2 linked regions of the Blastococcus colisei genome follow. The protein of the gene in region 1 interacts with the protein of each later gene in a pairwise test. Links are inferred from orthologs where the notes say so. Each region holds a gene or a part of one and is shown on either strand. Other genes may lie near its edges. The genes, in order: FHU33_RS09800 and ileS.

The links.
Region 2: the proteins of FHU33_RS09800 (region 1) and ileS interact in binary tests that used the Escherichia coli proteins (3 or more experiments, as listed by UniProt). The link is inferred for Blastococcus colisei from one-to-one orthologs.

Annotation. Positions count from the first base shown.
Region 1 is NZ_VFQE01000001.1:2,048,393-2,058,956, forward strand. What follows is about bases 2,025-4,975. They hold FHU33_RS09800 (hydrogenase maturation protease), read left to right. Parts: upstream 2,025-3,228; coding sequence 3,229-3,723; downstream 3,724-4,975. Other genes in these bases: FHU33_RS09795 (tetratricopeptide repeat protein), read right to left, coding at 2,025-3,208; FHU33_RS09805 (NifU family protein), read right to left, coding at 3,740-4,291; FHU33_RS09810 (nucleotide-binding protein), read left to right, coding at 4,416-4,975. Outside these bases: FHU33_RS09765 (hypothetical protein), read left to right, coding at 1-135; FHU33_RS09770 (hypothetical protein), read right to left, coding at 163-393; FHU33_RS09775 (hypothetical protein), read right to left, coding at 390-656; FHU33_RS09780 (hypothetical protein), read right to left, coding at 653-910; FHU33_RS09785 (hypothetical protein), read right to left, coding at 907-1,191; FHU33_RS09790 (biotin--[acetyl-CoA-carboxylase] ligase), read right to left, coding at 1,221-1,979; more of FHU33_RS09795, read right to left, coding at 1,976-2,024; more of FHU33_RS09810, read left to right, coding at 4,976-5,204; FHU33_RS09815 (ATP-binding protein), read right to left, coding at 5,201-5,608; FHU33_RS09820 (nucleotide-binding protein), read right to left, coding at 5,630-5,947; FHU33_RS09825 (nucleotide-binding protein), read right to left, coding at 5,944-6,702; FHU33_RS09830 (HypC/HybG/HupF family hydrogenase formation chaperone), read left to right, coding at 6,802-7,092; FHU33_RS09835 (DUF6390 family protein), read left to right, coding at 7,085-7,873; FHU33_RS09840 (ABC transporter ATP-binding protein), read right to left, coding at 7,878-8,843; FHU33_RS09845 (ABC transporter permease), read right to left, coding at 8,833-10,491; FHU33_RS09850 (extracellular solute-binding protein), read right to left, coding at 10,516-10,564.
Region 2 is NZ_VFQE01000001.1:2,963,352-2,974,708, forward strand. What follows is about bases 3,762-7,505. They hold ileS (isoleucine--tRNA ligase), read left to right. Parts: upstream 3,762-4,134; coding sequence 4,135-7,305; downstream 7,306-7,505. Other genes in these bases: FHU33_RS14075 (potassium/proton antiporter), read right to left, coding at 3,762-4,027; FHU33_RS25020 (hypothetical protein), read right to left, coding at 7,328-7,505. In the rest of the region: FHU33_RS14065 (extracellular solute-binding protein), read right to left, coding at 1-868; FHU33_RS14070 (DUF4032 domain-containing protein), read right to left, coding at 1,118-2,395; more of FHU33_RS14075, read right to left, coding at 2,516-3,761; more of FHU33_RS25020, read right to left, coding at 7,506-7,894; FHU33_RS14090 (ABC transporter ATP-binding protein), read right to left, coding at 7,947-9,059; FHU33_RS14095 (ABC transporter substrate-binding protein), read left to right, coding at 9,354-10,727; FHU33_RS14100 (carbohydrate ABC transporter permease), read left to right, coding at 10,866-11,357. UniProt on the Escherichia coli protein: Catalyzes the attachment of isoleucine to tRNA(Ile). As IleRS can inadvertently accommodate and process structurally similar amino acids such as valine, to avoid such errors it has two additional distinct tRNA(Ile)-dependent editing activities.

The sequences.
Region 1 (10,564 bases):
GGCACCATCGCCGGGTACTTCTTCTGCTTCGCCCCCGAGGGCTGCGCGGAGCTCGGCGAGTTCCGCGACGTGCAATTCGTCATGAGCGGCGACTACACGCTGCCGGCCGAGGCCCTGGAGCAGGCCGGCTCCTGACCGGCCCTCGAGGCGGGATCCCGGAGGTCAGCCGCGCTCGAGTGCCGACGCGACGGCGTCGAGGTCGGTGTTCACCTCCCGCAGCGCGGGTCCGATCGGCTCGGTCTGCCGCTCGATGGCGCGGACGCCCATGGTGATCCGGGCCAGCGTCTGGGAGACGTCTCGCAGGGTGCGGGTGATGGCGACGAGGTAGCCGGCCAGTGCGCCGACCAGGACGGCGACCTCGCCGAGGGTGAGTGCGATCAGACGCTTCTTCACCGAGCACGCTCCTTCGCGCCGTTCGCCGACTCCAGGTGATCGCGCAACGTCGCCGCCCGCGCCGTCGTCTGTCGCAGCAGGTGCCCCGCTTGGGTGTTCTGCGCGACCAGCTTCCCCGCCGTCCACACCCGGTCGACCGCCTCGTCGACGTTCACGACACTGCGGCGCAGCGTCTCCAGCAGCCCCGCGACCGCCAGGACGGCCACTCCGCCGCCGGCGAGGGTGGCGAGCCACCGCAGTTCGTTCGGATCCCGGTGCTTCATCGACGCGCCCCTTCCGCCGCCGAACCGTCCGCGGCGGCACGGAGGCGGGCGGCCCCCGCTCCCAAGGTCGTCAGGTGCCCCGCGAGTTCGGTGTTGCCGCGCAGCGCGGAGGCGGCTGCCGCGATGTCGTCGGCGTACCGGCCGATCTCCTGGGCCACGGCCAGTGTGCGGTGCAGCAGCAGGCCCGCCACGCCGATGACCGCGGCCCCGGCACCCAGTCCGGCGACGGCGGCCAGGTGCTCGCCGCGGTTCACGGCTTCTCCTCCGATGGGGCGAGGATGCGCTCGAGGTGGCGATTGACCCCCACGAGGTCGAACAGCGGAGCGGTGTTCTGGCGCGTGCCCTCCAGCGCGGCCGTGATCTCGTCGGCCTGCCGGGCGATGCGGCGGGCGTACCCGATGATCGTCAGCAGCAGCCCGGCGCTGACGACCACGACCGCCCCACCCGCGCACCAGCCGAGCTTCCATCGCACGGAGGCGCTGCTCAGCGCGGACCGGACCGTGGGTGCCGCCGCACCTGGTGTGACCAGCATCACGCCCGGACGCTACTACATGACGCGCACACCTACATGCCCTCCGCCGCGCCATCGAGATCGCCGTCGTCGCCCGGCCCGGACGGTTCCAGCAGGCCCAGGTTCGGCGGCCGGACGGCGACGCGGTTGCCGCGCGCCGTGTGCAGGACGAGGGCTCCGTCGGTCAGCACGTCGACGGCCTGGCCGGCGACGCTGGGCCCCGTCGGACCCAGCGGGATCATCCGCGCACGGACGGATCGGCCCAGCGTCGTGCACCGGGGCGTGTAGGCCTCGAGCACGGCGTCCGCGGCTTGGGCCAGTCGCTCCTCGACCGCCGCGGCCAGCCCGGCCAGCAGCGGCCCGCGCGGTGGGAGCGCGTCCTCGACGAGCACCGTGGCCACGGCCCACTCCGTCCGCTGGGGCCCCAGCTGGACGAAGGCGCCCAGCCGGGCGAGCACGGTGTCCCCGTCCTGCGCCAGAACGGTGTCCGGCCACCCGAAGCGGACGTCGCCCAGCGCGTCGGCCAGGGCGACGGATGCGGTCACGTAGAGCCAGCCCTCCCGCTCCGGCGGCAGATCAGGGTGCAGGACCATCGAGAAGCCCAGTCCCCGCCCGGGACGGACGTGCCACGGCCAGCCGCCGCGGCCCCGCGGCGAGGCCTGGTAGTCGGCGACGACGACGGCACCGGCCGGTGCACCGGACCGTGCCCAGGCCATCGCCTCCGGCTCGGTGGACAGCAGGGCCGGATAGCTGCGGACCGGACGCGGGCCGAGCAGCTGCGCCAGCTCCCCGGCGACCAGGTCGTCGCTCATCGCCAGCCGAGCGTCGCACCGCTCCCGGCGGCGGCCCCCTCGAAATCGGCCGCCAGCCGGTCCCATTGCGGGACGGGGAACCGGGCCATGGCCGACTGCATCGTGCGGGCGAGCGCATCCCGGTCCTCCGCCGACAGCCCCGGATCACCGGCGGCCGCGACCACGGCGCGCACCATCGGGTCGTATGCCGCGGGTGGCAGTTCGAGCAGCACGTGCAGCAGGTTCTGCACGAGGGGCAGGGTCGCGGCCGGGCGGCCCAGCGCGCCTTCGAGGAAGCCGGCCACGGCGGCCTGCCGCTCGGGAGCCGGGGCCTCGACCAGACGGAGCACCTCCTCGCGCACCGTGGCCGTCCAGCGGTCGGGCGGCTCGTCGTCCAGCACGTCCAGCAGGTCGTTCCCGGGTGGCGGCGGCAGTCCGGCGAGCACCTGCCGGGCCTGCGAACGCACCGTGCCGGCCGCGGCCGGCACGGCGAGCGACTGCCGGGCGGCCAGGCGGGCCCGGGCCTCCTGCCCGGCCTGCGCGGCGGCGAGGGCCACATTGGCCTTGGCCATCGCGTACTCCGCGGGGCGCACGGTGCGGGGGAAGGCGCCCAGCGCCCGGCGGAACGTCTCCACGGCCTCGCTCGGCCGGTGGGTGGCGAGCAGCGCCAACCCCAGGACGTTGAGCGCGGCCCCGAGCCCCGGCAGGTCACCGGCGCGTTCAGCGAGCACGGCGGCTTCCTCGAGCAACCGGCGCGCCGCCTCGGGATCGCCGGACGTGAGCAGGCAGCTGCCGTGCTCCCGGGCGCAGGCCGCCGCCTGCGCCGGCCGGCCGACGGTCAGGAAGGACTCGCCGGCGGCCGTCCAGGCGACCTGTGCACCGGCGGGATCCCCGGCGTCGCGGAGAACCAGCCCGAGGTTGTATGACGCCGCGGCCTGCTCCGCGGGTTGGCCGAGCGCCGCGAACGACTCCGCGACCGCCCGGAACGCCGTCGCGGCCTCCGCCCGGCGGCCCGACTCCCGCAGCGCGATGCCGAGCATGTTGCCGGCCTTCGACTCCTCCAGGCGCAGGCCCGCTTCGCCGAAGATGCGGCGGGCCACGGTCAGCGCCTCGCGTGCGGCAGCCGGTTCGCCGGCGGCCAGGAGCGCGGAGCCGAGATGGAACTGCGTCGTGGCGTGCTGCACCGGATAGCGCGAGACGGGATAGCGCGCGAGTCGCGCGGTGAGCGGTTCCGGCCGGCCTGCTGTCATGGCCCGCCTACCCTGCTGCCGTGACCGCGATCGTCGCCTGCTTCGGCAACGTCCTGCGGGGTGACGACGGCTTCGGCCACGCGGTCGCCGAGCGCCTGGCCGCGGAGGACCTGCCGGAGGGCGCCGTCGTCCTCGAGGTCGGCATCGGCGGCATCCACCTGGTGCAGGAACTGCTGCGCGGGGTCGACGTGCTCCTCGTGGTCGACGCCGTCGATCTCGGCCGCCCCCCGGGCACCGTGGTCGTCCAGCGCCCCGACGTGCTCGACGTGGCGACGCTCTCGCCCGAGCGGCGGCGCGACGAGCTGGCCGACATGCACCTGGCGACACCGGAGAAGGCCCTGATGGTGGCGCGTGCCCTCGACGTGCTCCCGGGGGCGACCCTCGTGGTGGGCGTCCAGACGGTCGACACCGACCGGCTGGGCCAGGGGCTGTCCCCGGCGACCGGACGCGCCGTGGAGGTGGCCGCGGCGGAGGTCCTCCGGCTGCTGGCCGAGCACCTCCCCGGCGGGGACTGACGGTCCGGCGGTCCCCTCATGCGGGTCGCGGCTGGATCTGCAGCAGCACCGGGCCCGGCGGGGGATGTGATGCGGCACCGCTGTCCGGCGCGACGTCCATCGCGACGAATCCGGGCAGGTTCTCCCGCAGCGCCTCCTCCACCCCGTACCGGAGGGTCTGGGCGGCCGAGGTGCACCCCGAGCAGGCGCCGCTGAGCCGCACCCGCACCACGCCACGCGCGACGCCGAGCACCTCGACGTCCCCGCCGTGCTCGGTGATGTACGGGCGGACGGGCTCGAGCGCTGCGCTGGCGGCCGCGATGTCGTCCACCCCGACCCCGTAGGCCTCGAACAGCCAGGCGACCGCGGGATCGCTCGACCGCACCGTCTCGGCGCTCTCGCCGAGCGCATCGGCCAGGTGGGTGACCGCCAGCCGGTGGATCGCGTCGACGCCGTCGAGGAGTTCGAACACCCGCTCCTGGACGGGTTCGTCGAAGCTCTCGACCTCGCCGAGCAGCTCCTCGAGCCGGTCCAGCAACGGGCCGAGCTCGGCGAGTGACTCCTCCGGCGTCGGCACCGTGTCAGCCACGAGCGCGGCGGACCTTGGTCATGTGTGCAGTCTCCTGCGTGTCGACGGTTCGGCTGCGTGGTGGCAGTCTGCCTCTGCCGGATGACCTGCGCCACTATCGAGCGCCCGCAGCGAGGAGCACCGGATGACGACGGTGGCACGCTCTACCGCCCTCACGGTCGGCGTGGTGGGCAAGGGCGGGGTCGGCAAGACGACGGTCGCGGGTCTGCTGGCCGGCGCCTGGGCCGGGCAGGGACGGGCCGTGGTGGCCATCGACACCGACTCCAATCCCAACCTGGGCCTCTCGCTCGGACTGTCGCTGGAGGACACCGAGGCCGTTCCGGAGCTGCCGCGCAGCGCGGTGGTGGGCGGCGGGGGTGGGCTGTCAGCGGCCGAACTGGTCGAGCGGTACGGCCGGCCGACACCGGCCGGACCGACGCTCCTCTCGGCAATCAAGGTGGCACAGGCCGGGGCAGGGTGCACCTGCGGCGGGCACGCCACCGTCCGCAGCCTGCTCGCCGACGCCCTCGCGGACGTCGACGTGACGCTGGTCGACATGGAGGCGGGGCTGGAGCATCTGAGCCGGTCCGGCGGCACGCTGGCCCATGCCGATCTCCTGCTGGTCGTCTGCGAACCCACCCGCAAGTCGGTGGTGACCGCCGCGCGGACCGCCGCGCTGGCGGCCGAACTGGGCATCCCGCGCCTGCTCGCCGTGGGAAACAAGGCGCGCACGCCGGCGGACGAGGAGTACCTGCGGGCCGCGCTGGCGGAGGAGGGACTAGCGGTCGCCGGTGTGCTGCCGTACGAGGAGCGGATCGTCGCGGCGGATCGCGCAGGCGATCTCGGCATCCGGGCACCCTCGCCGGCGATGCTGCCTGCCCTCGAGGAGGTCCTGAGCGCGGTGGACGCCCTCGCCGAGGACGCGCCTGCCTAATGCGTCCCGGCCGAGTGCGGCAGCAGGCCTTCGGCCAGGCGGACCAGGGCCTGGACGCCCGGAGAGTCGGCCGCCGCGTCGAACGGGGCCTCGCCGCGCCGTTCCGCCGCGACGATCGCCGGCTCGTCCGGCACCAGCACCGGGTCCAGGCCGGGGAAGGCCGCGCGCACCCGGGACTCGTCGTCCGCGTCGCGGATCCGGTTGGCCGTGACGACCACGCGGCCCAGCCCGCCGGCCAGCACCGCCTCCGCCGCGCGGCGACCGACCTCGAGCGACTTGGCGGTCGGCTCGACGACGACGACCACGACGTCGACCGGTTCCCCGTCCATGCGCAGGACGGTGCCGAGGCCCGCCTCGAAGTCGGCGACGACGATCCGACCGGGACGTTCCAGCTGCCCGAGCAACTGCTCAGGTGAGATGCCGCACTACGGGCAGCCCGGCTCCGGGTTCTGGATCGCCGAGACCACGGCGAGCCGCACGCCGTCCGGGCCCGTCGTGCCGAACCGCTCGACCAGGTCGTCCGCGCTGCCGGCGTGCGCCTCGTCGCCGGCGTTGACGGCGTCGCGCACGGTGACCAGGTGCTCGGTCACCTCCTCGCTCAGTCCGAGCGAGATGCCGAGGTTCGGGTTGGTGTCGCAGTCGAGGGCCAGCGTCTCGTGCCCATGGCGGGCCAGTGTCCGGGCCAGCACCGCGGACGTCGTCGTCTTGCCCGAGCCGCCCTTGCCCACCACAGCGATCTTCACGAGGCCTCCTCGCGGTTGCGCAGGTCGTCCACCAGCGACCGTACTGCCGCGACGGCCGGCGTGTCCGGCCCGGCGTCGACCACGGCACGGCCCAGCCGGTCGGCGTCGCCCACCGCGGGGTCGAACGGGACGGCGCCGACCACGGGCAGGCCGGTGCCGGCAGCGACTCGCTCCGCGTCGTCGGGATTCCGCACCTTGTTGGCCACCGCGACGACCTGCGGCGCGCCGGCAGTCGCGGCCAGCCGGGCCAGGCGCCGGCCGGAGAGCAGCGACGCAGGGGAGGGCTCCACCACGACGAGGAACGTGCGCGCGTAGCGGCCCCAGGTCAGGAACGGCTGGCGGGTGCCTCCCGGGAGGTCTCCGACGATGCTCCACCCGTCGCCGGGCAGGTCGTCCAGCACCCGCTGGTACGCCCAGTGCGGGCGGGTGTTGCTCCACCGGGGCCCGCGGGCCTTGCCCAGCTGGAGGAAGCGCAGCCCGTCCGGCCCCCGCACCGCGTACCGCTCTATGGCGTCGGGCCCGGTCAGGCCCGGGCGCAGGCGGTACCGGCGCCGGCCGGCCTCCTCGTACTCCTCCACCGCGTCGTCGGGCAGCCCGGCGTCCGTCGGGTCGACGCCCAGGGCGAACGCCAGCCCGGGCATGGGATCGGAGTCCAGCGCCAGCACCCGCTCGCCGCTGCCGGCCAGCAGCCGGGCGAACGTCCCGGCCAGGGACGACTTCCCGGCGCCGCCCTTGCCCACGAAAGCCACCCGCATGGCTGGACTGTAGGGCTGGGTGCGGGAAAGGTGGCTAGTGGTACCGCACACCTACCGGACCGCTCGCGGCCGCGCAGCGATCCACGCGAGGAGACCTGCATGTGCCTGGGCGTTCCCGGTCAGATCGTGGCCATTCCCGATCCCGCGGCGGCGCACGCGGAGGTGCACGTCGGCGGCGTCGGCCGGGAGGTGTCGCTGGCCCTGCTCGGCCCCGGAGCAGCCCGCGTCGGCGACTGGGTGGTCGTCCACGTCGGATTCGCGATGGAGGTCATCGACGAGGCGGAGGCGCGCGCGACGCTGGAGGAGATGCAGCGGCTGGACGACATGTACGCGAGCGCGCTGTCCGACGCGCCCGTCGTGGACGCGGGCGAGGAGTACCGCCGTGGCTGAGCGGAGGCCGGGGGCGGTTCCCGGACCGGTCCTCTTCGCCCGGTACGCCTTCGCGCCCAATTCACACGGCTACTGCGGGCCGGCCGACTCCGGCGGGCTCTTCGAGTACGGCGTCGCCGGCCGGGACGACGGCGGCCTGCGCGCGATGGCGCAGCAGTTCGCCGGCGCATGGCCGTACCTGCAGCTGATCGCGGGCGCCACCGGTCTGGCCGACCCGCTGGACCGCCGGGTGGTGGAGGCCTACTGGGTGGGCAGTCCCCGGCTGGACCTGGTGAGCACCCGTGCGGTGGGCGATTCCATGGAGGACCGGTTCCGCGCCGTCACAGGGGCGACGTTCTCGACCCTCACCGAGGGCGTGCTCGCCGGCGGGGTGCCGCACCACAGTTTCGCGGTGTTCTGCATCTACCCCTACACCGGCCTGCTGACCGACGGGCGCAAGGCGCCGCACGCGCTCACCGTGCTGGACCGGTGCCGGATCCGCTGGGGACGGGTGCAGGCGGTCCAGGGCGACCAGGTCGTGGTGGAGAGCCAGCCACTGAGCTGGGACGGTCGCACCCTCCAGCTCGGGCCGCCCGTGCCCGAGACCGTCGTGCAGTCGGTCGACGGGGTCGGGATGGTGGGCACCGTGCAGCCCGGCGACTGGGTGTCCCTGCACTGGGAGTGGGTGTGCGACCGGCTGACCGAACGGCAGGTCGCCCGGCTGCGCCACTACTCGGATCGGCACCTGGCCATCGTCAACGACCGGCAGACCCGTTCGCGGGTGCCTGCGCTCCTCGACTGAAGCGTCACCCGATGGGCCAGCTGCGCTCCAGGGTCCACCCGACCCGGGCACCGACCGGGTGACGGGGGGCGCCGGGCTCCCGGATCAGGAGCTCGCCGAGCGGGCTGTCGACCAGGTAGTCCGAGTGCGGCCCCCGGAACCAGACCGCGCGCAGGTCGCCGTCGACGTCGCCACCGAGCCGGGCCCAGCCCGGCCGGACGAGCAGCTTCGCGGAACCGTCCGGAGCGTCCACCACGGAAGCGGGGCCGGTGAGCCGGGCGGCGAACAGATCCACGGGCTCGCCGTAGATCTGCTGCGGCGTGCCGACCTGCAGCAGCCGCCCCTCGCGCAGCAGCGCGACCCGGTCCGCCAGGCCGAGTGCCTCCTCCGCGTCGTGCGTGGCGTAGACCGCGGCCGCACCGCTGTCGCGCTGGCGGGCGACGAGCTCCTCGAGGAAGACACCGCGGACGTGCGTGTCCAGGTGCGCCGTCGGCTCGTCGAAGAGGTAGACCGACGCCCGCCGGGCGAGGGCCCGTGCCAGTCCCACGCGCTGTTGTTCCCCGCCGGAGAGCTCCGCGGGCTTCCGGTCGGCCAGGTGGGCGATCCGAAGCCGGTCCAGGATGGCCAGCGCCTCGGCGCGGGCCTGCTTCCGGCCCGTGCCGCGACGTCGCGCGGGATAGGCCACCGTGTCCAGCGCGGACAGGTGCGGCCACAACGCGTAGTTCTGGAACACCACGGCCAGGTCGCGGCGCTCCGGTGCCACCGGGCGGCCGTCGCCGGCGACCGTCGTGCCGGCGAGACGGACGGTGCCGGACCTGGGCAGGAGGAAACCGGCCACGGTGTGCAGCAGGGTGGACTTGCCCGATCCGGAGGGCCCCAGCAACGCCAGCACCTCCCCGGAGCGGACCTCCAGAGTCACTCCGGCCAGCGCCGTCGTGCCGTCGTATTCCACGACGAGATCGGTGACCTCGAGGACGGGCTCAGCCGGCACTGGGCCCCTCCGTTCGAGTGCCGGCCGACGGAGCCCCGCGCCCGCCGCGGAGCGCGCGGAACACCGGCCACAGCGCGAGGGCCGGTACGGCGAGCAGCAGGGACAGCACCACCGACAGCGCGGCGGTCGGCCCGATCCGGCCCAGCTCCTGACTGTTCAGCACGACGACCGCCAACGTCTCCGTCCCGGGCCCGTAGAGCAGGCTGGACATGGTGACCTCGTACAGGGCGGTGAGGAAGCAGATCAGCCACGCCGCCAGCAGCGCGGGGGCGAGCGGCCGCAGTGCGACGGTGCGGACGGTGGTGAGCGCGCCGGCGCCGCTGACCCGTGCGGCGCGCAGTTCATCGGGGGGCAGGCGGTCGAGCGCACCGGCGATCGGCCGGTGCGCGAACGCCCAGAGCTTGGCCACGTAGGCCAGCAGGATGAGCGTGAGGGTGCCGGACAGCCATCGCCCGTAGGCGAGCAGCAGGCCGACCGCGAGGGTGGAGCCGGGCAGCACGAGGGTGAGTGTGACGAGGGTGCCGATCGCGCGGCCGGCCCGGCGGCGCTCGAGCACCGCGACGAGGGCGCCGAGCAGCACGAGCAGCGAGGCCGCGGCGAGCGCGAGGCCGACGCTGCGGCCGACCGCCTCGACGGTGCGCGGGGTGAGGATCTCGCGGAAGTGGTCCAGGGTCCAGTTGCCGGGCGTCGGCGGGATCCCGAGCGCGCGGGTGACCGAGGCGAGGGCGAGGGCGGCCAGCGGCAGCGCCACGGTGAGCACCAGGTAGCCGGCCAGGGCGGTGGCCTGGGCCCGCCGTACCGGCCGGCTCCCGGCCACGGCGCTCGTGCCCTGCGCACCTGCCGGGCGCTCCGCCCGCAGCCGCGGACCGAGCAGCGCGTCCGCCGGGGCCACGCATACGGCGGCGAGGACGACCAGCAGCAGGGCGAGGGCGACCGCCTCGAGGAAGGAGGCGGGATCGCCACCGATCGACAGGTCGGCGTAGATCCGTGTGGTCACCGTGCTGAACCCGGCGGGTGCGCCGAGGACGTGCGGAATGGCGAAGGAGCCGAGTGTCAGCACGAACACCAGGACGGCTGCCGCCGACAGCGCGGGCAGGAGCAGCCGGAGCGTGATGGTGAGCAGCACCGTGCCGCTCCTTGCGCCCGACACCCGGGCCGCGCGCTCCAGGTCTGGCTCGGCGCGCGCGGCCAGGCCGGCAGCGACGACCAGGTAGGCCAGCGGCGCGGCGTTCACGACCAGGACCACCCACACCCCGACGGGGCCCAGCAGTCCCGGCCAGTGCAGCCCCGCGACGGTGTCGGTGAAGCCGGCCCGCGCGTAGGCCTGCGTCCAGCTGTAGCCGAGCACGAAGTCGGGCACGACCACCGGCAGCAGCACCGCCACCCGCCAGAGGGCCCGGCCGGGCAGGTCGGGCCGGCGCAGGACCAGCGCGATCGCGACGCCGAGCGGAACGGCGGCGGCGGTCACGGCCGCGGCGAGGAGGAGGGAGTTGCGCACCGCCGTGCCCAACCGGGCCGAGCCGAGGACGCCGGCGAGGTCGCCGTCGCTCTCCTGCCACAGCACCGCGCCCAGGCGCAGCAGCGGCAACGCGACGAGCGCGGCGACGACGGCGAGCACGGCGACGACGGCGCTCCACCGGACCAGCATCGGCGCACCGCCTGGGTGCATCGCTCAGCCGCCGAAGACCTGCTGGTACTCGCCGACGATCGCGTCCTTGTCA
Region 2 (11,357 bases), 920 kb from region 1 along the record:
CGCCCTCGACGGTCCGGGGGTAGAGCGCCCAGCCGTAGTCCTCGGGCACGCTCGCGTCCAGCGTGCCGGCCTCGACCGCACCGAGGGCCCGCCCCCAGACGAACGGCCAGTTCACCATGAACGCGGCGTCGCCGTCCTCGAAGTCGGTGACGTTCGCGTCCTCACCGGCGGTGGAGAACGCCGGCCCTCCGACGGTGCTGACGTTCTGCATCACCTCGGCGGCCTCGACAGCGGCGTCCGAGGTGAGCCCGAGCTCGATGTCTCCCGGATCCTCCGCGGTCTCCTCGATGATCGAGCCGCCGGCGGACTCGATGAGGGCGTTGACCCAGACGGTCAGGGCTTCGGCCCGGATGCCCTGCGCCGCGATCTGGGTGTCCTGGGCCTCGGCCGCCTCGACCAGCTGTTGCCAGGTGACCGGCTCCTCCATGTCGAGTCCGGCCGCCTCGGCGACCGATTGCTTGTACCAGAGCAGTTGCGTGTTGGCCCAGAACGGGATGGCGACGATCTCGTCGTTCCACGTCGAGCCGTCGATGGCGCTCTGCACGACGTCCTCGGTCACCCGCTCGGCGACGTCCTCCGGGACCGGCGCCAGGAAGCCCGCCTCGGCGAACTCGGGGATGTAGGGCGGGTCGAGGCTGATGAGGTCGATCGAGGAGTCCTCGGCGGCGAGCCGCCGGATCAGCTGCTCACGCTGCTGGGAGGACTCGCGCGGCAGTTGCGCGGTCTCGATGCGGTACGCCCCACCGGCCTCCTCGGTGCACCGGCTGGCGATCTCGGCCTGACCACCGGCATCCGGATTGATGTACCAGGTGAGCGTTTGCGCGCCGCCGTCGTCGCTGCCGCAGGCAGCCAGGGTTCCGGCGGCCATCAGCGCGGCGGCCGCACCCGCGACCCCTCGTCGCCGGGGCAGCCTCCCTCGGGCGCCCCGCGGAACGGCCGATCTCTCTCTGGGTCGTCCCTGGCCAGCAGCTTTCGGCATTCGTCATCGCCTCCGTTGGCGCGACAGCGACAGGTGGTCACCGCGGTCTTCGGAGCGTGGTGCAGGTCACATGGAGTGTCAATTCGAACCGTTGCGGTGCGGCGATCGTGACCGTCTCGTCATGCGGAACGGCGGACCTCACGCGTCGGGCCGCAGCTCGGCCCGCACCGACGGCGTGGTGATCTCCTTGGGGGTCTGCGGCAGCACGTGGGCGACGTAGGACTTGGTCGCCTCCGCGGTTCCGACGTCGCGCCGGGCCTTCTCCGACAGGAACCACCGGTGCTCGAGCACCTCGTGGAAGACCTCGGCGGGTGCCAGCCGGCCGGCGAGCTCGCGCGGGATCGCGGCCACCACCGGCTGGTACACCTCGGCCAGCCAGCGGTGGGCGGCGAACGACTCCGACACCGGGTGCCCCACCTTCTGCTCCAGATGGGCGCGGAAGGCCACGATGTCGTTGAGGAGCCGGCGGGCCTGGCGCTCCTGCACCTCCAGGCCGGTGAGCCGCAGCAGTTCCCGGCGGTGCTGACCGGGCTCGGCGACCCGCGTCTCCACGCGCAGCTTCGCGCCCTCCGGCGAGGTGATCAGCTCGACCTCGCCCACGTCGAACCCCAGGTCGTTGAGCCGCCGCAGCCGCTCGGTGATCCGCCACTGCTGCTCGTCGACCCCGAACACCTGCTCGGCGGTCACCTCCTCCCACAGCGCCTCGTAGCGCGGGGGCAGCCCGGCGGCCACGTCGACGGGGTCGATGCTCTCGGGAAGCAGCCCGCCGTACTGCAGGTCGAGCAGCTCCGCTCCCACCCGCTCCCGGGCGAGGTCCACGTCGTAGGCGCGCTGCCCAGGCGACAGCGACGGGTGGCGCTCGACGGTCTCGGCGTCCACCAGGTAGGCCGCGAGCGCCCCGGCGTCGGGCCGGAACAGGGTGTTGGACAGCGAGCAGTCACCCCAGAAGATCCCGGCCAGGTGGAGCCGGACGAGCAGCTCCACCATCGTGTCGAGGAGCTGCTCGGCCGAGTGCTCGGCCCGGGGGCTGGAGAACAGCCAGCGGTAGGACATCGAGTACTCGAGGTAGCGGGTGACCAGGATGGCCTCCTGGTCCTCCGACCGGTCGACGCAGATCCCCAGGACGGAGACCGTCGGCAGCCCCTCCTCCTCGAACCGGGTCAGCAGGGCGTACTCGTGGCGGGCGAGGCGCTCGTTGATCTCCTTCAGCGCGAAGACGCGTCCCCCGGTGGCGACGAAACGGACGACGTGCCGCGAGATGCCCCGCTGCGGCACCTCCAGCAGCCGGCTCGGGTCCCACTCGGCCAGCGGCCGGTCCCAGGGCAGGCTCAGCAGTCCCGTCGCCTCGGCAGCGGGTGGCCGGAACAGGAACCGCATGTCCGCGCTCCCACCCGTGAACGGTGCTGTCGAGCTCACGATGCCACGGCAGCGGCCCTCCTGCAGGGACCCGCCGCGAGCCAGGTGACGTACTGGAGCGGCCGCCCTCCAGGGTCCCGCGCCGGGCGTGCGAGACGTCGGGGGAAGGGTGGTCCTTCTTCAGTCCAGGTCGGTGGCCCGCCCGTCCTCGCCCCGCCAGCTGGCCAGTCGCCCGGCGCGGCTGACGGCCCGCAGCCGCCGCTCCGCCTCCGGCCTCGAGCGTCTGGCCGACACCAGCAGCGCCTGGTCGCCCCGCATCAGCCTGGTCGTGTCGTCGGGGACGAACGCGCGGCCCTCGCGCACGATCAGCACCACCGCGGCGTCCTCGGGCAGCCGCAGCTCGGGGAGGTACACGCCGTGCAGCCGGGAGCCGGGTGGCACGGTCAGCTGCATCAGGTCGGCATCGAGCTGCTCGAGCGGCGCCGACTCGACGTCGACGTCGCGGGGGGTGACCGGCGCGGCGATCCGGAGTCGCCGGGCGACCCATGGCAGCGACCACCCCTGCACCAGGGTGAAGACGACGACCAGGACGAACACGGTGTCGAAGATGTTCTCCGCGCCGGGAACCCCCGCGGTGAGGGGGAAGGTCGCCAGGACGATGGGGACGGCGCCCCGCAGCCCCGCCCAGGACACGAAGGCCTGCTGGGCCCCGGGCCAGCGGAAGAAGGCCAGGCTCACCACGACCGAGATCGGCCGGGCGACCAGCAGCAGCGCCCCGCCGACCACCAGGGCGGGCCCGAGGGCGTCGAGCAGCCGGGACGGCGATGCCAGGAGGCCCAGGAGCACGAAGAGGCCGATCTGGGCCAGTGACGCCATGCCCTCCGCGAAGCCGATGCTGGCCGAGCGGTGCGGGAGGGCGGCGTTGCCGAGCACCACGCCGGCCAGGTAGACCGCCACGATGCCCGACGTGGCCGCCAGGGTGGCGACGGAGAAGGCGAGCACGCACAGCGCGAGCATGGCCAGCGGGTAGAAGCCGGCCAGGGGCAGAGCCACCCGCCGCAGGAGCTCCGCGCCGGCCAGGCCGATCGCGATGCCGAACACCGCTCCCCCGACCAGCTGTCCGACGACCTGCAGGACGACCAGCCACCAGGCCGCGGCATCGGAGTCGGTCAGGTAGGCGGCCAGCGTGGTGACGAGCAGGATCGCCGGGGCGTCGTTGAGCCCGCTCTCGGCCTCGATCGCGGCGGCGAGCCTGCGCGGCAGGGGTAGCCGGCGCAGCGCCGCGAACACCGCGGCCGCGTCGGTGGACCCGATCACGGCGGCCAGCAGCAGGGCGAAGCCCCAGGTGGCGCCGAGCAGCCAGACGGTGATCGCCGCGGTGATGCCGACGCTCACGGCCACCCCGACGGTGGCCAGCGTCAGGCCCGGCCCGATGGCCCGGCGCACGTCGGACCACCGGGTGGTCAGACCGCCCTCCGCGAGGATGATCACCAGTGCCGCAACGCCGAGGTTCTGGGTCAGCTCGGCGTCCTCGAACTGCACCCCGAGCCCCGCCTCGCCGATCGCCAGGCCGATGCCGAGGTAGATCAGCAGGCTGGGCAGACCCAGCCGGTCGGCCAGTCGCAGGGCGACCGCGGCCACGAGCACGACGACGCCGCCGATCGCCAGGGCGACGGTGACCGTGGTGTTCACCGGGCGCCGTCCATGGGGGCAGTCTCCCGTACGCCCGCACCACCGCCGCCGCCGCAGATCCAGGATGCGCCCCGCAACCCGTTTGGCGGGTCGGGGAGAATGGGGGCGTGAGTTCTCCCTCCCCCGCCGGTCCGTTCGCCGCGCTGCCCCCACAGGTCGACCTGCCGGCCATGGAGCAGCAGATCCTGCGGCGCTGGGAGGACGGCAAGGTCTTCGCCCGCTCCCTGGATGCGTCGGCCGGCCGGCCGCAGTGGAACTTCTACGAGGGCCCGCCGACGGCCAACGGCAGGCCGGGCACCCACCACATCGAGGCGCGCGCGTTCAAGGACGTCTTCCCGCGGTTCAAGACCATGCAGGGCTGGCACGTGCCCCGCCGGGCCGGCTGGGACTGCCACGGCCTGCCGGTGGAGATCGCGGTCGAGCAGGAGCTCGGCTTCGCCGGCAAGCCCGACATCGAGCGCTACGGCATCGCCGAGTTCAACGCGCGCTGCCGCGAGTCGGTCGAGCGGCACGTCGACTCGTTCTCCGAGCTCACCCGCCGCATGGGCTACTGGGTCGACATGTCCACGGCCTACTGGACGATGGACCCGGCCTACATCGAGAGCGTCTGGTGGTCGCTCAAGCAGATCTTCCAGAAGGGCCTGCTGGTCGAGGACCACCGCGTCGCGCCGTACTGCCCGCGCTGCGGAACCGGGCTGTCCGACCACGAGGTCGCCCAGGGCTACGAGACGCTCACCGACCCCTCGGTCTACGTCCGCCTGCCGGTCACCAGCGGGGAATGGGCCGGCAAGGCCGACCTGCTGATCTGGACGACGACGCCGTGGACCCTGCCGTCCAACACCGCCGTCGCGGTGCACCCCGACGTCACCTACGTCGTCGTACGCACGGACGCCGGCACCTTCGTGGTCGCCGAGCCGCTGGTGACCGCCGTCCTCGGCGACGACGCCGAGGGCCATGGCATCGAAGTACTTGCACGGACCACCGGCCGCGACTGGGAGCGGGTGAGCTACCAGCGGCCGTTCGAGCTGGTCGAGTTCCCGACCGACGTGCCGACCCACTACGTGGTGCTGGCCGACTACGTGACGACCGAGGACGGCACCGGGCTGGTCCACCAGTCCCCCGCGTTCGGCGCCGAGGACCTCGCGGTGTGCCGTGGCTACGGCCTGCCCGTGGTCAACCCGATCGACCCGACCGGGCACTTCCTGCCCGAGGTCCCGCTGGTCGGCGGCCACTTCTTCAAGGCCGCGGACGCCGCGCTGGTGGAGGACCTGCAGAACCGCGGCGTCCTCTTCCGGGAGCTGCGCTACGAGCACAGCTACCCGCACTGCTGGCGGTGCCACACGCCGCTCATGTACTACGCCCAGCCGTCCTGGTACATCCGGACCAGCCAGATCAAGGACCAGCTGCTCGCCGAGAACGAGCAGACGAACTGGTACCCCGACAGCATCAAGACCGGCCGCTACGGCGACTGGCTGAACAACAACGTCGACTGGGCGCTGTCCCGCGACCGGTACTGGGGCACGCCGCTGCCGATCTGGCGCAACGACGCCGACCCGAGCCGCCTGGTCGCCGTCGGCTCGCTGGCCGAGCTGTCGGAGCTGACCGGACGCGACCTGTCCGACCTGGACCCGCACCGGCCGTTCATCGACGACGTGACGTTCACCCTGCCCGGCGAGGAGGGCACCTTCCGGCGGGTCCGCCAGGTCATCGACGCCTGGTACGACTCGGGCTCGATGCCGTTCGCGCAGTGGGGCGCCCCGCACCGGAACGAGGCGGAGTTCGAGGCGTCCTACCCGGCGCAGTTCATCGCCGAGGCCATCGACCAGACCCGCGGCTGGTTCTACACCCTGATGGCCATCGGCACGCTGGTGTTCGAGAAGAGCTCCTACGAGAACGTGCTGGTGCTGGGCCACATCCTCGCCGAGGACGGCCGCAAGATGAGCAAGCACCTGGGCAACATCCTCGAGCCGATCCCGCTGATGGACCGGCACGGCGCCGACGCCGTCCGCTGGTTCATGCTGGCCGGCGGCTCGCCGTGGTCGGCCCGCCGCGTCGGGCACGAGACGCTGTCCGAGGTCGTCCGCAAGGTGCTGCTCACCTACTGGAACACCGCCAGCTTCTTCACCCTCTACGCCGAGGCCAACGGCTGGGACCCCACCACCTCGCCGGCGCCGGCGCGGGCGGAGCGGCCGCTGCTGGACCGGTGGGCGCTGGCCGAGCTGGCCGCCGTCACCGACGGGGTCACCGCGGCGCTGGAGGACTTCGACACCCAGGGCGCCGGCCGGCTCATCGCGGAGTTCGTCGACGACCTCTCCAACTGGTACGTGCGGCGTTCCCGGCGACGCTTCTGGGACGGCGACCCCGCCGCGCTCGCCACGCTGCACGAGGTGCTCGACGGCCTGACCCGGCTCATGGCGCCGTTCACGCCGTTCGTCACCGAGGAGGTCTGGACCCGTGCGGTCCTCCCGGGCCTTCGGGACGACGCCCCGGACTCCGTGCACCTGGCCTCCTGGCCGGCTGTCGACGAGGACGCCCGTGACGACGCGCTGGTGGCGCAGGTCGACCTCGTGCGTCGCCTCGTGGAGCTGGGCCGGTCGGCCCGCACGTCCGCCAAGGTGCGCACCCGTCAGCCCCTGGGCCGCGCCGTCGTCGCCGCTCCCGGCTGGGCGTCGCTGCCGCGCGACCTGGTGGCCGAAGTGGCCGACGAGCTCAACGTCCTCGACGTCGCCGAGCTGTCGGTCGCCGAGGGCGACCTGGTCGACGTGAGCCTGAAGGTCGACTTCCGGGCCGTCGGCCGTCGCCTGGGCAAGCAGGTCCAGGCGGTGGCGAAGGCCGTGGCCGCCGCCGATGCCGTCCAACTCACCGCCGCCTACCGCGCCGGCACGGCCACCGTCGAGGTGGACGGGGCACAGGTGGGCCTGGAGGACGGCGACCTGATCGTCACCGAGACGCCGCGCGAGGGCTGGACGGTGGCCAGCGGGAGCGGCCTGACCGTCGCGCTGGACCTCGCGCTCACGCCGGAGCTGGAGCGGGCCGGTCTGGTTCGCGAGGTGGTCCGCCTGATCCAGGAGGCACGCAAGACCAGCGGCCTGGAGGTCAGCGACCGGATCGAGCTGTGGTGGGCCGGGAACGGCGCGGTGGCCGAGGCGCTCACCGAGCACGCCGAGCAGGTTGCCGGTGAGGTGCTGGCCACCACAGTGCACGCCGGCACCGCGGGGCAGGGAGCCGGCTTCGAGGGGCCCGAGGGGCTGCGATTCTGGGTGGCCCGCGCCGCATAGGCCCCGGCCCGGCTCGGTCCGGCTACCTCCGGTCGCGGGCGCGCTGGGCCAGCGTGCGGTCCGGGGCGCAGACGGCGCAGGGGGTGAAGCCGTCGGCGCGCGCCTCGTCGAGCGGCAGCGGGATGGCGGTGCGACCACCCAGGTACGCGCACCCGGTGAGGTGGTACCGGGGGTGCTCGTCGACGACCAGCACCTCGTCGGTGAGGTCGACCACCAGCAGCAGGTCGGTGACCTCCACCTCCTCCACCGGCGGGTCGCCGAGGTCCTCCGGAGGAGCCGGGGTGGTGCGCTCCGCGGAGGTTCCGCCGGCCGGGGCGTCGGCCACCTCCTCCTGGCTCGCGCTGCCCGCGGCAGCGGGGGCCACCGCCGTCACCGGGTCGGTCGATGCGCGGACCGTGGGCGCGCCCTCCGATGCTGTCGCGGCCCCGGCGGACCCGGTGCGCAGCCGGCGCCACACGACGACGAGCAGCACCGCGGCCACCAGGCACGCCCCGACGCAGGCCCAGTAGTAGGCGGTCAGCCCGGTGAGGATGCCTCCGACGAACAGCCCGAGGCCCAGGAGGACGAGGAGTGCGGCCGCCGCGATCACGGGCGATCCCCAGGCTCCGGGGCCCCGCGGCGGCCGGCGGCGGGCACGGCCCTCACCGGTCGACCTGGGCGACCCGCAACCCTGTCTGGGACGAGAAGACGTGCGCCTCACCGGGGCGGATGGCCACGTGCACCGTCTCGCCCTTGGCCGGCGGACGGCGGGCGTCGGCCCGCAGGACGAGGAGCATGTCCTCGCCGTCCTGCGAGGACTCGCCGTGCAACCGGCCGTACGCGAAGGCGTCCGAGCCGAGTTCCTCCACGACCAGGACCTCGACCGGGAACCCCTCCCCCGCGCCCACGAACTCGACCGCCTCGGGCCGGAACCCGAGCGTCGCCGTGCGGCTGCCCTCGGTGGCGAGGGTGGCGGCGGCCGAGCGCGCCAGCGGCACGGGGTGGCCACCGAGCATCGCCCCGCCCTCGGACAGCGGCACGGACACCAGGTTCATCGCCGGGGAGCCGATGAAACCGGCCACGAACTCGTTGGCGGGGTGGTCGTACAGGTTGCGCGGGGTGTCGACCTGCTGGAGGACGCCGTCCTTGAGCACCGCCACGCGGTCACCCATGGTCATGGCCTCGACCTGGTCGTGGGTGACGTACACGGTCGTCGTCCCGAGCCGGCGTTGCAGCCCGGCGATCTCGGTGCGGGTCTGCACGCGCAGCTTGGCATCGAGGTTGGACAGCGGTTCGTCCATGAGGAAGACCTGCGGCTGACGCACGATGGCCCGGCCCATGGCCACGCGCTGCCGCTGCCCGCCCGAGAGCGCCTTCGGTTTGCGGTCGAGGTACTGCTCCAGGTCCAGCAGGCGCGCCGCCTCCCGGACGCGCACCAGCCGCTCCTCCTTGGGCATGCCGGCGATCTTGAGCGCGAACGCCATGTTGTCCGCCACCGTCATGTGCGGGTACAGCGCGTAGTTCTGGAACACCATCGCGATGTCCCGGTCCTTGGGCGGCACGTGCGTCACGTCCCGGTCGCCGATGCGGATCGTCCCGTCCGTGACCTCCTCCAGGCCGGCGAGCATCCGCAGCGAGGTGGACTTGCCGCAGCCCGACGGGCCGACCAGGACGAGGAACTCCCCGTCGGCGATCTGGAGGTCGAGCGCGTCGACCGACGGGCGGGTCGCGCCCGGGTACACGAGCGTGGCGCGGTCGTAGGTGATGGCGGCCATGGGTCCCTTCCTGCGCCGGTGGACGATCGGCCCACTCTGGCACGCGGGGGTGCCCGCAACCAGGGTCCGGCGGTGGCCGGACACCTCCCGGGCGACAACCGTGATCCAGCCGTGACCTGCCCGTTCACGAAGGGATGACGCCTTCATAACGGTTGTCGAACCGAACCGTGACCCCCGCCTTCCCGACGTTATGGTCCGCGGGCAGGCACCCCGGCCGGCCCGGCCGGGGGCGCCCGTGTGGAGCCACGCAGTGCGGCGAGGCAGCCGCGGACGTCTGAGAGGGAACACATGAACATGCGCGCGAGAGGCCGGCGCTCGTCGGTCCTGGCCGGCGGCCTGGGTGTGGCACTGCTGCTCACCAGCTGTGGCGCCGACGAAGTGGACGGCGGCAGCGCCGGCGGCGGCTCCGCCGAGGCCTCCGAGTTCGAGCTCGACTGCGCGCCCTACGAGGAGTTCGGTGACCTCGAGGGCGAGACGGTCACCGTCTACACCTCGATCACCGACCCTGAGGACCAGCCGCACATCGACTCGTACGTGCCCTTCGAGGAGTGCACCGGCGTCGACGTGCAGTACGAGGGCTCCCGCGAGTTCGAGGCGCAACTGGTCGTGCGCGTCCAGAGCGGCAACGCCCCCGACATCGCCTTCATCCCGCAGCCCGGTCTGCTGGCGACTCTCGTCGACACCGGCGCGGTGGTCCCCGCTCCCGAGCAGGCCGCGGCGAACGTCGACGAGTACTGGGACGAGAGCTGGAAGGCCTACGGCACGGTCGACGACACCTTCTACGCCGCTCCCCTGGGCGCCAACGCCAAGTCATTCGTCTGGTACTCCCCGTCGATGTTCGAGGAGGCCGGCTACGAGATCCCGCAGACGTGGGACGAGATGATCGAGCTGTCGGACCAGATCGCCGAGAGCGGCGCCAAGCCGTGGTGCGCCGGCATCGCCTCCGGTGACGCCACCGGCTGGCCGGCCACCGACTGGCTCGAGGACGTCGTCCTGCGGACGGCCGGTCCCGAGGTCTACGACCAGTGGGTCAACCACGAGATCCCCTTCGACGACCCGCAGATCGTCGAGGCCCTCGACACCGTCGGCGGCATCCTGAAGAACCCCGACTACGTCAACGGCGGCCTCGGCGAGGTGCAGTCCATCGCCACCACCGAGTTCGGCGACGCCGGTCTGCCCATCCTCGACGGCAGCTGCTGGATGCACCGGCAGGCATCCTTCTACCAGGCCAACTGGCCGGAGGGCACCGAGGTCGCCGAGGACGGTGACGTCTTCGCGTTCCCGCTCCCGCCGATGGAGGGCGACGCCGCTCCGGTCCTCGGCGGCGGCGAGTTCACCGCGGCCTTCAACGACGACCCGGCGACCCAGGCGTTCCAGACCTACCTGTCCTCTCCGGAGTGGGCCAACATCAAGGCCCAGGTCTCCGGCCCGGGCTGGGTCAGCGCGAACACCGGTCTGGACGTCGAGAACCTCACCTCCCCCATCGACCAGCTCGCCGCCGAGCTGTTCCAGGACCCGGAGGCGGAGTTCCGCTTCGACGGCTCGGACCTGATGCCCGGTGAGGTCGGTGCCGGTGCGCTCTGGACGGGACTGACCGACTGGATCGCCACGGACAAGCCGACCGAGGAGGTCCTCACCGCGGTCGAGAACGCCTGGCCGGCGTCCTGATCGACGCGGGCCCGTCAGCGGACAGCTGACGGGCCCGCCCCGTCCCATCGTGGTCGGCCGGGGTATGGCGGCGGCGCGGCACGGGCAGCGCCGCCGCGATCCCCCGGCAGGCCCGTTTCCGAGGAGAGGTCGTCAGCGGTGCAGTGGTTCCTCGACGCGACCACCACGGGGCACAAGCTCGCCCTGATGGTGGTCGCCATCCTGCTGTTCGCCGCCGTGATGGGAGCCATCCTGTTCATGGTGGACCGGCCGAAACGGGTGCCGACCTGGGTTGTCGCCGCCGGCTTCCTCGGTCCCACGGTCCTGCTGCTCCTGATCGGCCTGGTGTACCCCGCCCTGGAGACCGTCCGCGGTTCGTTCTACGACCGCGACGGCTCGAACTTCGTCGGGTTCGACAACTACGTCACGGTCTTCACGACCGACAACTTCCAGACCGTCCTGCGCAACACCGTCCTGTGGGTCGTGCTGGTGCCGCTGGTCACCACCGCGCTCGGCCTGGTGTACGCCTACCTGGTCGACCGCACCCGGTTCGAGTCGCTGGCCAAGGCCCTCGTCTTCCTGCCGATGGCCATCTCCATGGTCGGCGCCGGCGTCATCTGGAAGTTCGTCTACGAGTTCCGCCCCGACCAG